2 regions of the Arthrobacter sp. 05L45_2 genome follow, and region 2 is predicted to be linked to the other one. Evidence: riboswitches for the same ligand, from Rfam matches in the RefSeq annotation. Region 2 holds a riboswitch; the other holds the start of a gene.
The links. A riboswitch is a leader RNA that binds a small molecule or an ion and turns the genes downstream of it on or off. The one in region 2 is predicted to bind S-adenosylmethionine.
Positions count from the first base shown of each region.

Region 1 (4,050 bases), on a different contig from region 2:
GTCTCCCTGGTCGGTGACGTCAGCGGTGAGGCCGACACGCTGGCCCGCCTGGTCAAAATCCAGGACCGCCGGACCCTGCTGCGGCGCAGCGCCGACGACACGGACCCAATCGAACGCGCCGTCGTCGCCAATGCCGACCAGCTGGTGGTGGTGGTCGCCGCCGCCAACCCGGAGCCCCGCACCGGGTTCATCGACCGTGCCCTCGTGGCGGCCTACGACGCCGGCATCGAACCGCTGCTCCTGGTCACCAAAGCGGACGTCAAGGACCCCGCCGAGCTGCTCGCCAACTATCAGCACCTCGACTTCCCCGTCATCATTTCCAAGACGGCCGACTCGGCCGCCTCGGGCATCGACGCCCGCTCGGACGACGGCCTGTCCGCCCGGCTGGACAAGAACGCGGTCTCGCAGCTGCGCGGGTACCTCGACGGCAAGGTCACCGTCATGCTGGGCCATTCCGGCGTCGGCAAATCCACCATGGTCAACGCGCTCACAGGGGCCGAACGTGCCACCGGCGGCGTCAACGCCGTGACCGGACGCGGCCGCCACACCTCCTCCTCCGCCCTGGCGCTGAAGGTCAACGACGCGCCCGCCGGCAGCTGGATCATCGACACCCCCGGCATCCGTTCCTTCGGCCTGGCCCACGTGGACCCGGACCGGATCCTGCGTTCGTTCCCCGACCTGGAGCCGGGCACCGCGGACTGCGAACGGGGCTGCAAGCACGACGCCACCGCCGTTAACTGCGGCGTGGACGCCTGGGTGCAGGGCGGCCACGCCGGACCGTCCGGCCCTGCGCGCCTTGCCTCCCTGCGCCGGCTCCTCGGCACGGATCCGCGCATGGAAGCACAGGAAACCAAGGAGCTGGGCAGCGTCTCCTAACAGGGTCCGCCCGGCCGGCAGCGACGTGGCCTCCCGGTCCCGGGAGCTTTTTGACGGTAGCTTGGAGGCATGAGCCAACCCGCTTCGAGCTACAACGATGACCTGCGCCTCGCCCATGTACTGGCAGATTCCGTAGATTCCCAGACCATGAGCCGCTTCAAGGCGCTCGACCTTCGGATCGAAACGAAGCCGGACCTCACCCCCGTCACTGACGCCGACAAGTCCGCCGAGGAAGCCATCCGCGGCCAGCTGTCCCGCTCCCGGCCGCGCGACGCGGTCCTGGGCGAGGAGTTCGGCAGCTCCGGCCACGGCTCCCGCCGCTGGATCATCGACCCCATCGACGGAACCAAGAACTTCGTCCGCGGCGTCCCCGTCTGGGCCACCCTGATCGCCCTCGTGGACGAGGGCGAGCCGGTGGTCGGCGTCGTCAGCGCCCCGGCCCTGGGCAAGCGCTGGTGGGCTGCCAAGGGCGCCGGCGCCTACATGGGCCGGTCCCTGGCCGCCGCCACCCGGCTTAAAGTCTCCAACGTCTCGCGCCTCGAAGACGCCTCGCTGTCCTACTCGAGCCTGGGCGGCTGGAAGCAGCGCGGCAATCTCGACGAATTCCTCGGCCTCACCGAGGAAGTCTGGCGCACCCGCGCATACGGCGACTTCTGGTCTTACTGCCTGGTGGCCGAGGGTGCCGTGGACATCGCCTGCGAACCCGAGCTCAACCTTTACGACATGGCGGCGCTGGTCCCGATCGTGACCGAGGCCGGCGGGCGATTCACCTCCCTCGAAGGCGAGGATGGCCCGTTCGGCGGGAACGCGCTCGCAACGAACTCCATCCTGCATTCGGAAGTCCTCAAGCGCCTTAACCCCGGCCTCGACGACCTCCTCTAGCCCGCTCCGCGGCAGGCAGCCGTAACACAACGCTTCACATTCCGGACCTCCCTTTCCCGGGCGGCACGCCATGTCCTAGGCTCGAACCAGGTCACGAGTGCCAGCGCTAAACCCCGGTTTGCTGGCCGGCAACCCTCCATTCGCGGCGGGGTGCCCCGGGTGACGACCTGGCCGGTCCGGAGCGGACCCGGCAAGCGCGGATCCCCTGTGAGCGGGGTCCTTTCAAGCGAGGTCCCATGACGACTGCCACCATTTCCACCCACCCCACCTCTTCCGCCGGCGCCCAGGAGCCGGCCGACACACGGTTCAACGCCGCCCGCAGGCCGCTGTCCGCCGTGTCCGGCGCCGAAATCCAAGCGCCGCTGATTCAGGGCGGCCACGTCCGCTACGCCAACCTGGACTACGGCGCATCGGCGCCGGCCCTGTCCGTGGTCTCCGCCTACCTCAACGAGATCCTGCCGTACTACGCCAGCGTCCACCGCGGCGCAGGCTACGCCTCGCAGCTCAGCACCTCGGTCTACGAAAACGCCCGGAACATTGTCCGAGGCTTTGTGGGCGGCCGTGCGGACGACTCGGTGATCTTCACCCGGAACACCACCGACTCCCTGAATCTCCTGGCCGGTTGCCTCCCGGCGGTTGACGGACGCCCTACGGGCGAGGTGCTCTACCTCGACATCGAACACCACGCCAACCTGCTGCCCTGGCAGAACGTCCCGCACCGCAGTGTGGTCGCGGCCCCCACCCTGGCCGGCACCGTGGCGCGGCTCCGCCAGGAACTCGCCCGCGGCGGGGTGAGCCTGCTCGCCGTCACCGGCGCGTCCAACGTCACCGGCGAGATCCTGCCCATCGGCGAGCTCGCCGCCCTGGCGCACGAGTTCGGCGCCCGGATCGCCGTCGACGCCGCCCAACTGGCCCCGCACCGCAGGATCAACATCAGCGCGGACGACGTCGACTACCTCGCGTTCTCCGGCCACAAGCTCTACGCCCCGTTCGGCGCCGGGGTGCTGGTGGGCCGCCCGGACTGGCTCGACGCCGGAACCCCGCACCTGGCCGGAGGCGGCGCCGTGCGGGACGCGAGGCTCGACTCCGTCAGCTGGACCACGGGACCGGCGCGCCACGAGGGCGGCTCCCCGAACGTGCTGGGGGCCGCTGCCCTGGCCCGGGCCAGCCAGGTCATCGAGGCGCTCGACGACGCGCAGTGGCACGCCCACGAAGACGCCATCCGGTCCTTCCTGGTGGAGGGACTGCAACGGATCGACGGCGTGAGCGTCCACCACATTTTCGAGGACACCGCCGCCGGTAACGGGCCCGGGACGATCGGCGTGGTCAACTTCTCCGTGGCCGGGTACGACGCCGGCCTGGTCGCCGCCTACCTCTCAGCGGAGCATGGCATCGGCCTGCGCGACGGCCGGTTCTGCGCCCACCCGCTGCTGAAACGGCTGGGCCTGCCGGCCGGGTCACTCCGTGCCAGTTTTGGCCTCGGGTCCCGCCTCGACGACGCCCAGCGGCTCCTGGCCGGGCTGCAGGAGCTCCGGCGCAACGGGCTCGGCTGGGACTACGTGGTGGACGCGGGCCGCTGGGTTCCGGCCAACGACACCCGCAGCTATCCGCACTGGGCACCCAACACCCCGGGCACGGCCGGCGCGGCGCCCTGCACGCTGGACTGACACCAGCGCCGGCCACAAGCGCCGGGCCCCCGCGTGCGGTAAATTCGGTAGGTACCAAATTCGAGCTGCCGGAGGAGACGACACGTGGCACGCGGGGGCCCAAAACTGCAGCACCAGCGGCGGCAGGAGCTCGGCCAAAGCTTCCGGGACGGCGGGGAACACTACGACCGGGTGCGGCCCGGCTACCCTGCTGATTCCGCCGACTGGCTGATACCCGCCGGAGCCAGCGACGCCGCCGACCTCGGCGCCGGGACGGGCAAGTTCACGGCGCTGCTGGTCCGGCGCGGCCTCCGGACCGTGGCCATCGACCCGTCAACGGACATGCTGGAACAACTGCGCGCATCATTGCCCGGAGTCGCCGCCGTCGAGGGAACCGCCGAACGTACCGGCTTGCCGGCGGACGCCTTCGACCTCGTCACCGTGGCCCAGGCCTGGCACTGGTGCGATCCCCTGCTGGCCAGCACCGAGGCCGCGCGGATCCTGCGCCCGCACGGGGTCCTCGGCCTGATCTGGAACCAGCTCGACACCTCCGTGCCCTGGGTACACCGGCTCTCCCGCATCATGCATGCCGGCGATGTCCACAAACCCCACTTCCGGCCGCCCGTCGGCCCGGAGTTCACCGGGC
Region 1 covers NZ_JBFTNO010000001.1:10,501-14,550, reverse strand. The annotation lists gene rsgA (ribosome small subunit-dependent GTPase A) at 1-876, shown strand, start outside; gene hisN (histidinol-phosphatase) at 946-1,758, shown strand; SAM riboswitch class IV at 1,848-1,961, shown strand; gene AC1DHD_RS00075 (aminotransferase class V-fold PLP-dependent enzyme) at 1,995-3,425, shown strand; gene AC1DHD_RS00070 (class I SAM-dependent methyltransferase) at 3,510-4,050, shown strand, end outside.
Region 1: it holds a riboswitch for S-adenosylmethionine, as region 2 does, so the genes downstream of both, AC1DHD_RS00075 (aminotransferase class V-fold PLP-dependent enzyme) here and metX (homoserine O-acetyltransferase MetX) in region 2, are expected to answer to the same signal.

Region 2 (9,065 bases):
TCGAGACCAAAACCGGGTATGGCCTGGACGCGGACAACGAGGCCCGCAGCGCCCGGATCGCCTCGACCGTCGCGGACGAGGTGACGTACCTGGGCGCGCACCTGGTCCCGGACGGGATGGACGCGGACGAGTACACGGACCTGGTCTGCGGTCCCATGCTTGCCGCGGTCCGGCCGTACGTGCGCTGGGCCGACGTCTTTTGCGAGCAGGGTGCCTTCACCGAGGAGCAGTCCCGTCGGGTCCTCCAAGCCGCCCGGGAAGCCGGGCTCGGCCTGCGGGTACACGGCAACCAGCTCGGCGAGGGCCCGGGGGTGCGCCTGGCGGTCGAGTTCGGGGCCTCGAGTGTGGACCACGTGAACTACCTCTCCGGAACGGACATCGACGCCCTGGCCGGCAGCTGGTCCGGCTGGGACCCGGCTGCCGGCGCCGGCCGCCGCGGCACCGTCGCAACCTGCCTGCCGGCCTGCGACCTGTCCACCCGGCAGCCGCTGGCCCCCGGACGGGAACTGCTCGACGCCGGGGTCCAGCTGGCCCTCGCCTCCAACTGCAACCCCGGAACGTCATACACGAGCTCAATGGCATTTTGCGTGACCACCGCCGTGTTGCAGATGCGGCTCAGCGTGCACGAGGCCGTCCGGGCGGCCACCTACGGCGGGGCGCTGGCCCTGGGCCGGGAGTCCGGAAACGACGCCGACGGCCAGCGTGCGGTCGGTTCCCTCGCGGTCGGGCACCGGGCAGACCTGCACCTGCTCAACGCCCCCTCCGCCACCCACCTGGCCTACCGGCCGGGCATGCCGCTCACCCACGCGGTCTGGCGAGCCGGAGTCCGCGCCCGCTGACGCACCAGCACACAGGAGGCACCCCATGGCCGGGTTCGCGAGGGAGCTGGGCATCATGCTCGATCTGCTGCGGGCCACCCGCGGCGGACCGCAAGCGCTGGCCCGGCGCCGCGACACCCGGCTCAACGCCCTGGTCCGGCACGCCAGGACGTGCTCGCCGTACTACCGGGAGCTGTACCGCGGCCTCCCGGCCGGGGACGCCGCACTTGGTGACCTGCCACCGGTCACCAAGCAGCAGCTGATGTCCCGCTTCGACGACTGGGTGACCGACCCCGCCATCACCCGGGCCGGCCTGGAAGCCTTCGTCGCCGATCCGGCCCTGGTGGGCAGCCTCTACCGCGGTCAGTACCTGGCCTGCACCAGCTCGGGAACCACCGGACACCCGGGACTGTTTGTGCACGACCCCGCGGCCGTAGCGTGTTACCGGGCGCAGGGCGTCCGCGCGCTGGCGAGCACCGCGGGCCGTCGCGGCCTCCTCCCGCTGCTGCTCCGGGTGCTGCGCCGCGGCGTCCGCACCGCCGTCGTAGTGGGTACCGGCGGCCATTTCGCCGGCGCCGTCTGGCTGGAGGCCGAACGCCGCCGCAGCCGGGGCCGACGCCGGGCCTTCCGCCTGTTCCCGGTGCAGCAGCCGCTGCAGCAACTGGTACAGTCCCTCAACGACTTCAACCCCGCCCTCCTGGTGGGCTACCCCAGTGCCCTGGAACTGCTCGCCGCGGAACAGGACGCCGGCCGGCTGCGCATTAATCCGGTCCTCGTGGAGTTCAGCGGGGAGTCCGCCGGGGAGCCGGAGCGGCTGGCCGCGTCGCTGGGTGCCCGGGTCCACAACGTCTATGCCGCCTCCGAATTCAGCCCCATCGCGCTGGACTGTCCCGCCGGCTGGCTGCATGTCAACAGCGACTGGGTGATCCTGGAACCGGTGGACAGAGACTACCGGCCCACGCCGCCGGGGGAGGCCTCCCACACGGTGCTGCTGACCAACCTCGCCAACCGCGTCCAGCCGCTGATCCGCTACGACCTCGGCGACTCGGTGGTCGCCAGGCCCGGCCCCTGCAGCTGCGGCAACCCGCTGCCCGCCATCCGGGTGGCCGGCCGGCGCGACGACGTCCTGCACTTCGCGGATGCCGGCGGCCGCACGGTCAGCGTCCTGCCGCTGGCCATCACCACCCCTATCGATGATGCCCCGGGTGTGCACCGCTGCCAGCTGGTGCAGACCGGTCCGGAGTCCCTCCGGGTGCGGCTGCTGCTCGAACCGGGTGCCGCGCCGGAGCCGGTGTGGCAGGATGTCACGGCGAAGCTTGCCGCGTTCCTGGCTGGCCAGGGCCTGCCCGACGTGGCGCTGGTCCAGGCGGACGAGCCGCCGGAGCAGCACGGGCCAAGCGGAAAGTTCCACCAGGTCATCGGGCTGAAAACCGCCGTCGTGCCTAAAAGACCATCGGGGGAGCGTCCAGCACGGTCTCATCCACCCGGCGGTCCTCCCACTGGCTGAACGGCTTGTCGAGCTCGTACTTGCCCGCCCCGGTGCGCAGCAGGGTCCTGATCTCGGCGTTGTCCGGGTTGTTCAAGGACTCGAAGTACTCCACTGACCAGTGGAACCAGCGCATGCAGAACAGCCGCATGGTCAGGCCGTGGGTGACGAACAGGGCGTTCGGCGCGTACGTGGGCTTGGACCAGTGCCGGTACAGCGTCTCCATGAACGAGGAGATCCGGTCGTAGACGTCCGAGCCGGATTCACCCTCCCGGAACCGGTAGAAGAAGTGCCCGTACGCGTTGCGGAGCTCTTTCTGGTCCTCGATGTCGCCGGCGATCTGGAAGTTGGCCCAGTCCTGCTCCCGCAGCCGCGGCTCCTCGATCACGCGTTCCACCAGGGAACCGAGGCGCAGCGCCTCCAGGGTCTGGTAGGCCCGCAGGTAGGGGGAGACGTAGACGCAGACCTTCTGCCCGTCCAGCTGGTGCCGCAGCTGCCCGCCCGCAGCCACTGCCTGCTCCACGCCGAGCTCGGTCAGCGGGATCCGGTAATCGGGCACCCGGTTATAGATCGAGGTGTCGGCGTTGGCGGCAGACTGGCCATGCCGGATCATGATGATTTTCCCGGGCGCACTCACAGGCCTAGCATAGGCGCGTGCAGCCAACTCCCGGCAACGGCAGGCAAGATAGGAGCATGTTGGTTCCCTCCCGCCGCCGGCTGCGGCTCGAAGTCTGGATTGTCCTGGGCCTGTCCCTGGGGCAGTCGGCGGTGTACTCGGTGGTGCAGCTGCTGGACAAGCTGACCCGGGCGCCGCTGGCCCAGGGCACATCCACGCTGAACCGGTCGCAGAGCAGCCGGGAATATTTCGACCTCACGTATCAGCTCCTGGACATCATCTTCGCCCTGGTGCCGGTTGCCCTGGTGATCTATTTCCTGACCGAGCTCCGGCCAACGGTCGCGGCCGCCGGGGCCGGGAGCACCGGCACGTCGGCGTTCCGGAAGCTGGGCTTCAATTTCGCCCGCCCGGGCAAGGACCTGCTGCACGGCATCGGGCTCTTCGCCCTCATCGGCGTCCCGTCGCTGGGGCTCTACGCCGCCGGCCGGGCTTTGGGCATTACGACGGCGATCATCCCCAGCGCGCTCGACTCCTACTGGTGGACCGTGCCGGTCCTGATCCTCTCCGCGATCCGGCACGGCATCGTGGAGGAAGTGATTGTGGTGGGGTACCTGCTGGACCGGTTCGGAAAGTTCGGCTGGAGTATGCCGCTGGCCATCTTCGCCAGCTCCATGCTCCGCGGCAGCTACCACCTGTACCAGGGCTTCGGCCCCTTCATTGGCAACGCGGTCATGGGCGTCATATTCGCCCTCATCTACACGCGGACACGGCGGGTAATGCCGCTCGTGATCGCCCACGCGCTGCTCGACATCGTCGCATTCGTCGGGTTCAGCCTCTTCGGGAAAGCCATCGGCCTGGGCTGAGTCAGCAGGGTCACCCCGCCGGGGTTCCGGCCTGTGGGCGGAAAATGTCTTATTTCGACACAGGACTCATCAGGACAGGGCCCCAGTCCGTAACATTGGAGCTATTCCAGGCTTCGGCTTGCTAAATACGCTGCAAAGGACTAGGTCATCTTGTCGCTTGAATCATTGCCCATTTTGGATTTCTCGCTTCTGGCTGCGGGCCCCGAAGAGGCCGCACGGTTCCGGAACGATTTGCGCGATGCCATGCGCGAGGTCGGCTTCATCTACCTCTCCGGCCACGGCGTCCCCCAGGAACTCACCGATGCCATGCTGGACGTCTCCCGGCGCTTCTTTGCCCTCCCCGAGGACCAGAAGCTCGCCATCGAGAACGTCCACAGCCCGCAGTTCCGCGGCTACACCCGCGTGGGCGGCGAGATCACCGACGGCGCCGTCGACTGGCGCGAGCAGATCGACATCGGCGTTGAGCGCGACGCCGTGGAGCCCGGGCCCGGCGTCGCCGACTACTGGCGGCTGGAGGGGCCCAACCTGTGGCCCGACGGACTGCCCGACATGCAGGAGGTTGTGACCGAATGGACCGATCGCCTGAGTGAAATTTCGCTTTCCCTGCTCCGGGCCCTCGCCGTCTCGCTCGGAGCGCCCGAGGACACCTTCGACGCCGCATTTGCCGCGCGGGCCTTCCCGCTGCTGAAGATAGTGCGGTACCCGGGGGAGTCCGATCCGGAGCCCAAGCAGGGTGTGGGATCCCACCGCGACGGCGGGGTCCTGACCCTGCTCCTGGTCGAGCCCGGGAAGGGCGGCCTGCAGGTCGAATACCAGGGCAGATGGATCGACGCGCCCCAGGTGCCCGGCACGTTCGTCGTCAACATCGGCGAGATGCTCGAGCTGGCCACCAACGGGTACCTCAAGGCCACGCTGCACCGGGTGATTTCGCCCCTGCGCGGCACCGACCGGATCTCCCTGCCGTTCTTCTATAACCCGGCCCTGGACGCCACCATGCCCCGGCTGGCCGTCAGCCCGGAATTCCAGGCCCAGGCCCGCGGACTGTCCGTGGACCCCACCAACAGTCCGATCCTGGAGACCTATGGTGACAACGCCCTCCGCTACCGGCTGCGGGCACACCCCAACGTGGTGGAAGTGCACCACCCGGACCTGCTGAAGGCCTGAGACGGGACCAGCAGACGGGACCAGCGGCTTAAAGGAATTCGGCCGCCGGCGGTGGGTGGCATCATTGGCACCCGCTGCTGGCGGCCGAAGTGTAGGGGAAACCGTCAGATAGTGACGGCGCCGGAATCCGTTTCGAACGTGACGGAGAGGATCCCAGGCGTCCCGTGCGGGGCCAGCCAGTTCACGTCCACGTCCTCCAGCGGCTTGCCCACCGGTTCACCCAGCCACTCGGTGACCCGCTCGGCCGAACCCGCGATGGTGAGCGCAGACATCTTGACGCTGCTCTCGTAGGCGTTGGACGGGTGCAGCGCGGGATCGCCTTCCCACTTGAGCATGTAGGGCACCTGCGGGTCGGCGATCAGGCCGAGGATGCCGATCTGCTTCCAGACCAGTTCCCGTCCGTCAGGGAACTTGCGGTTGCCGTTGACGGCCGCGCGGCCCAGGCGTTCCTCGAACGGGCCGAGGTCGTCGACCTCGACGCACCAGCCCATCCAGCCCCCGCCGGCCGCCGAGCGTGCCCGGACGGCCTGGCCGAAGGGTGCCTTGTCCGACGCCGGGTGGTCCAGGACCTCCACGACCTCAAGGTACTTGTGCCCGGCGAGCGGAATGATCATGTTGCGGGTCCCGAACCGGGGGTGGACTCCGCCCTTGACGGCCTCGACCCCAAGGGCCGAAGCGATACGTTCGGTGGTGGCAGCCAGGCCATCCTGTTCACAGGCGTAAGAGACGTGATCCATGCGCATGCCATCATCTTGGCACTTTGTGATGGAGCTCTCAGCTTAGGGTGTCCTAACCCAGGTGGGATGTCCTTTTCCGAGCCCTGCGCACGCCGTCGTTCTTCATTTTCGTCACAAACCTATCCTGCCGCCGGGACCGCTTCCTAGACTGAATCCAGGTCATGAGCGCCAGCATCAAGCCCCGGCTTGCTGGCCGGCAACCCTCCAAACGCGGCGGGGTGCCCCGGGTGAAGACCTGGCCCACCGGCGCCCGCCGGCGGGCAAGCGCGGCTGCCAGCGCCGTCCCGGCCCCGAGGCCGGAGTCGGGCTGCGCCCGTAACAAGGAGCACTCCGATGTCCAACGCCTGGTCCTTTGAAACCCGCCAGATCCACGCCGGCCAGGAGCCGGACGCTGCCACCGGCGCCCGGTCACTGCCTATCTACCAGACGACGTCGTTCGTCTTCCCCAGCGCCGAAAGCGCCGCCAACCGCTTCGCGCTCGCCGAACTCGCGCCCATCTACACCCGGATCGGGAACCCCACCCAGGACGCCGTCGAACAGCGGGTGGCCAGCCTGGAAGGCGGCCTTGGGGCGCTCCTGCTCAGTTCCGGCCAGGCCGCCGAGACCTTCGCGATCCTCAACATCGCCGAGGCAGGCGACCACGTGGTGGCCAGTCCCAGCCTGTACGGCGGAACTTACAACCTGCTGGCCCACTCGCTGAAGAAGTTCGGCATCGAAGTAACCTTCGTCGAGGACCCCGACAATCTGGACCAGTGGCGGGACGCCGTGCGGCCGAATACCAAACTGTTCTTCGGCGAGGTGGTCTCCAACCCCCGCCAGGACGTGCTGGACATCGAGGGTATCGCGGACGTGGCCCACCAGGCCGGCGTCCCGCTGATCGTGGACAACACGCTTTCCACGCCGTACCTGATCCGTCCGATCGAATGGGGTGCCGACATTGTGGTCCACTCGGCCACCAAGTACCTCGGCGGTCACGGTGCGGCGATCGCTGGCGTGATCGTCGACTCCGGCAACTTCGACTTCGGCAAGGACCCGGACCGCTATCCGGGCTTCAACACCCCGGATCCCACTTACAACGGCCTCGTCTACGCCCGGGACCTGGGGGCGGACGGGGCACTGGGCGCGAACCTGTCCTATATCCTCAAGGCCCGCGTCCAGCTGCTGCGCGATCTCGGCTCCGCCGTCTCGCCGTTCAACGCCTTCCTGATCGCCCAGGGCATCGAAACCCTGAGCCTGCGCGTGGAGCGGCATGTCGCCAACGCCACCCGCGTGGCCGAATGGCTGGAGGCCAGGGACGACGTCGAATCCGTCGCCTACGCCGGGCTGCCGTCCAGCCCCTGGTTCGAGCGCGGCCGCAAGTACGGGCCGAAGGGAACCGGCGCCGTCGTRGCCTTCAACCTCGCCGGGGGAGCGGAGGCCGGCAAGCGGTTCGTCGATGCCCTGGAACTGCACTCCCACGTGGCGAACATCGGTGACGTGCGTTCCCTGGTCATCCACCCGGCGTCGACCACCCACAGCCAGCTCTCGCCGGAGCAGCAGGCGGTGGCCGGCGTCAATCCCGGGCTGGTCCGGCTCTCGGTGGGCCTCGAGCACATCGACGACATCCTCGCCGACCTCGACGCCGGTTTCCGGGCCGCGAAGGACGCCTGAGGGGCGGCGGCGCCGGGGTCTGGCTGTCACACAGCCGTCACAATCTTCGCGCTGGCGCCGCCGGCTTTCGTAGAATCAAGGCAGGTCATGAGTGCCAGTGACAGCCCCGGCTTGCTGGCCGGCAACRCTCCTTCTGCGGCGGGGTGCCCCGGGTGAAGACCTGGCCTGCCGGTCAGCTGACGGCGGGCAAGCGCGAAGTTAGGTCCTCACATGACGATTGCCGTCACCCGCACGAGTGTACCCGAAAACCAATCCTCCGCCAGCGCTGTACCGGCCGGCGCTGACCCGGATGGCACTGTCCCGGATGGCACTGTGCAGCTCGTGCAGGTGGGGTCGCTGGTCCTTGAATCCGGGGCCACCCTTCCCGACGTCACCCTCGCCTACGAATCGTGGGGGACGCTCAATGCGGACGCATCCAATGCGGTGCTGATCCAGCACGCCCTCACCGGCGACACCCATGTCACCCGCGGCGCCGGGGCCGAACCGGGGTGGTGGGAGCAGCTGGCCGGCCCCGGGGCGCCGGTGGACACGGACAAGTACTTCGTCGTCTCCATCAACATCCTCGGCGGCTGCTACGGCTCCACCGGGCCCTCCACCGCCGCGCCGGACGGGCGGCCCTGGGGCTCGCGGTTTCCGCTGGTCACCCTCCGGGACAGCACAGCGGCCGAGGCCCGGCTCGCCGACGCTCTCGGGATCGACAGCTGGTACGCCGTGCTGGGCGGTTCGCTCGGCGGTGCCAGGGCACTCGAATGGGCGGTCAGCTACCCGGAACGGGTGCGTCGGTGCGCCGTGATTTCCGTCGGTGCCAGCAGCACCGCCGAGCAGATCGCTTTCGCTCAGGCCCAGACCCTGGCCATCCGGCAGGACCCCAACTTCAAGGGCGGGGACTACTACGGCGGTCCGGAGCCCGACGCCGGCCTGGCGCTGGCCCGGCGGATCGCGCACATCACCTACCGCTCCGCGGCCGAGCTCGACGGGCGCTTCGGGCGGAACGCCCAGGCCGCCGAGGCCCCGCTCGGCGCAGGGTCGCTGGCTGGCCGCGGCCGCTACCAGGTTGAGAGCTACCTGGACCACCAGGGCAACAAGCTGGTGCGCCGCTTCGACGCCAACAGCTATATCGCCATCACGGAGGCGCTGATGAGCCACGACGTCACCCGCGGCCGGGGAAGCCTGGAGCAGGCCGTTTCCCGCGCCACGGCAGCCTTCTTCGTGGCCGCCGTGGACTCGGACCGGCTGTACTTCCCGGCCCAGTCCCGGGAACTCGCCGAGGCCCTGCCGGGGGACGTGCCGCTGCATGTCATCGAGGCCCCGATCGGCCACGACGGCTTCCTGACCGAGATCGGCCAGCTCGGGGACCGGCTCCGGAGCGACTTCTTCGCGTAGCCCACCCTTCAGCGTGTGCATTTTTGCAGACGCCCTCTGCGCGATTAGTTGTTGAGCCTGCCGCGTTCCGGGACCATACTCGTGGAGAATGACGCCGTGTGTCCCAACTCACACACGCGTTGTCAACTTAATGGTCCACAGGGTGTCGAAGATGACGCCGAAGGAGTTCGCATGAGTACGGAAAACGCCGCCGCACGGCGCGCAGAGGAACCGGACGTCAAGACGTCCGGGCTAAAGAAGGTCGTCACCGCCTCAATGGCAGGGACGGTGGTGGAGTGGTATGAGTTCTTCCTCTACGCCTCCGCCGCCACCCTGGTGTTCGGCAAGATGTTCTTCCCCAACTCCGGG
Region 2 covers NZ_JBFTNO010000028.1:5,421-14,485, forward strand. The annotation lists gene hutI (imidazolonepropionase) at 1-839, shown strand, start outside; gene AC1DHD_RS04015 (phenylacetate--CoA ligase family protein) at 865-2,325, shown strand; gene AC1DHD_RS04020 (histidine phosphatase family protein) at 2,261-2,917, opposite strand; gene AC1DHD_RS04025 (CPBP family intramembrane glutamic endopeptidase) at 2,998-3,783, shown strand; gene AC1DHD_RS04030 (isopenicillin N synthase family dioxygenase) at 3,934-4,947, shown strand; gene AC1DHD_RS04035 (VOC family protein) at 5,052-5,690, opposite strand; SAM riboswitch class IV at 5,842-5,957, shown strand; gene AC1DHD_RS04040 (bifunctional o-acetylhomoserine/o-acetylserine sulfhydrylase) at 6,018-7,334, shown strand; SAM riboswitch class IV at 7,418-7,533, shown strand; gene metX (homoserine O-acetyltransferase MetX) at 7,545-8,717, shown strand; gene AC1DHD_RS04050 (MFS transporter) at 8,889-9,065, shown strand, end outside.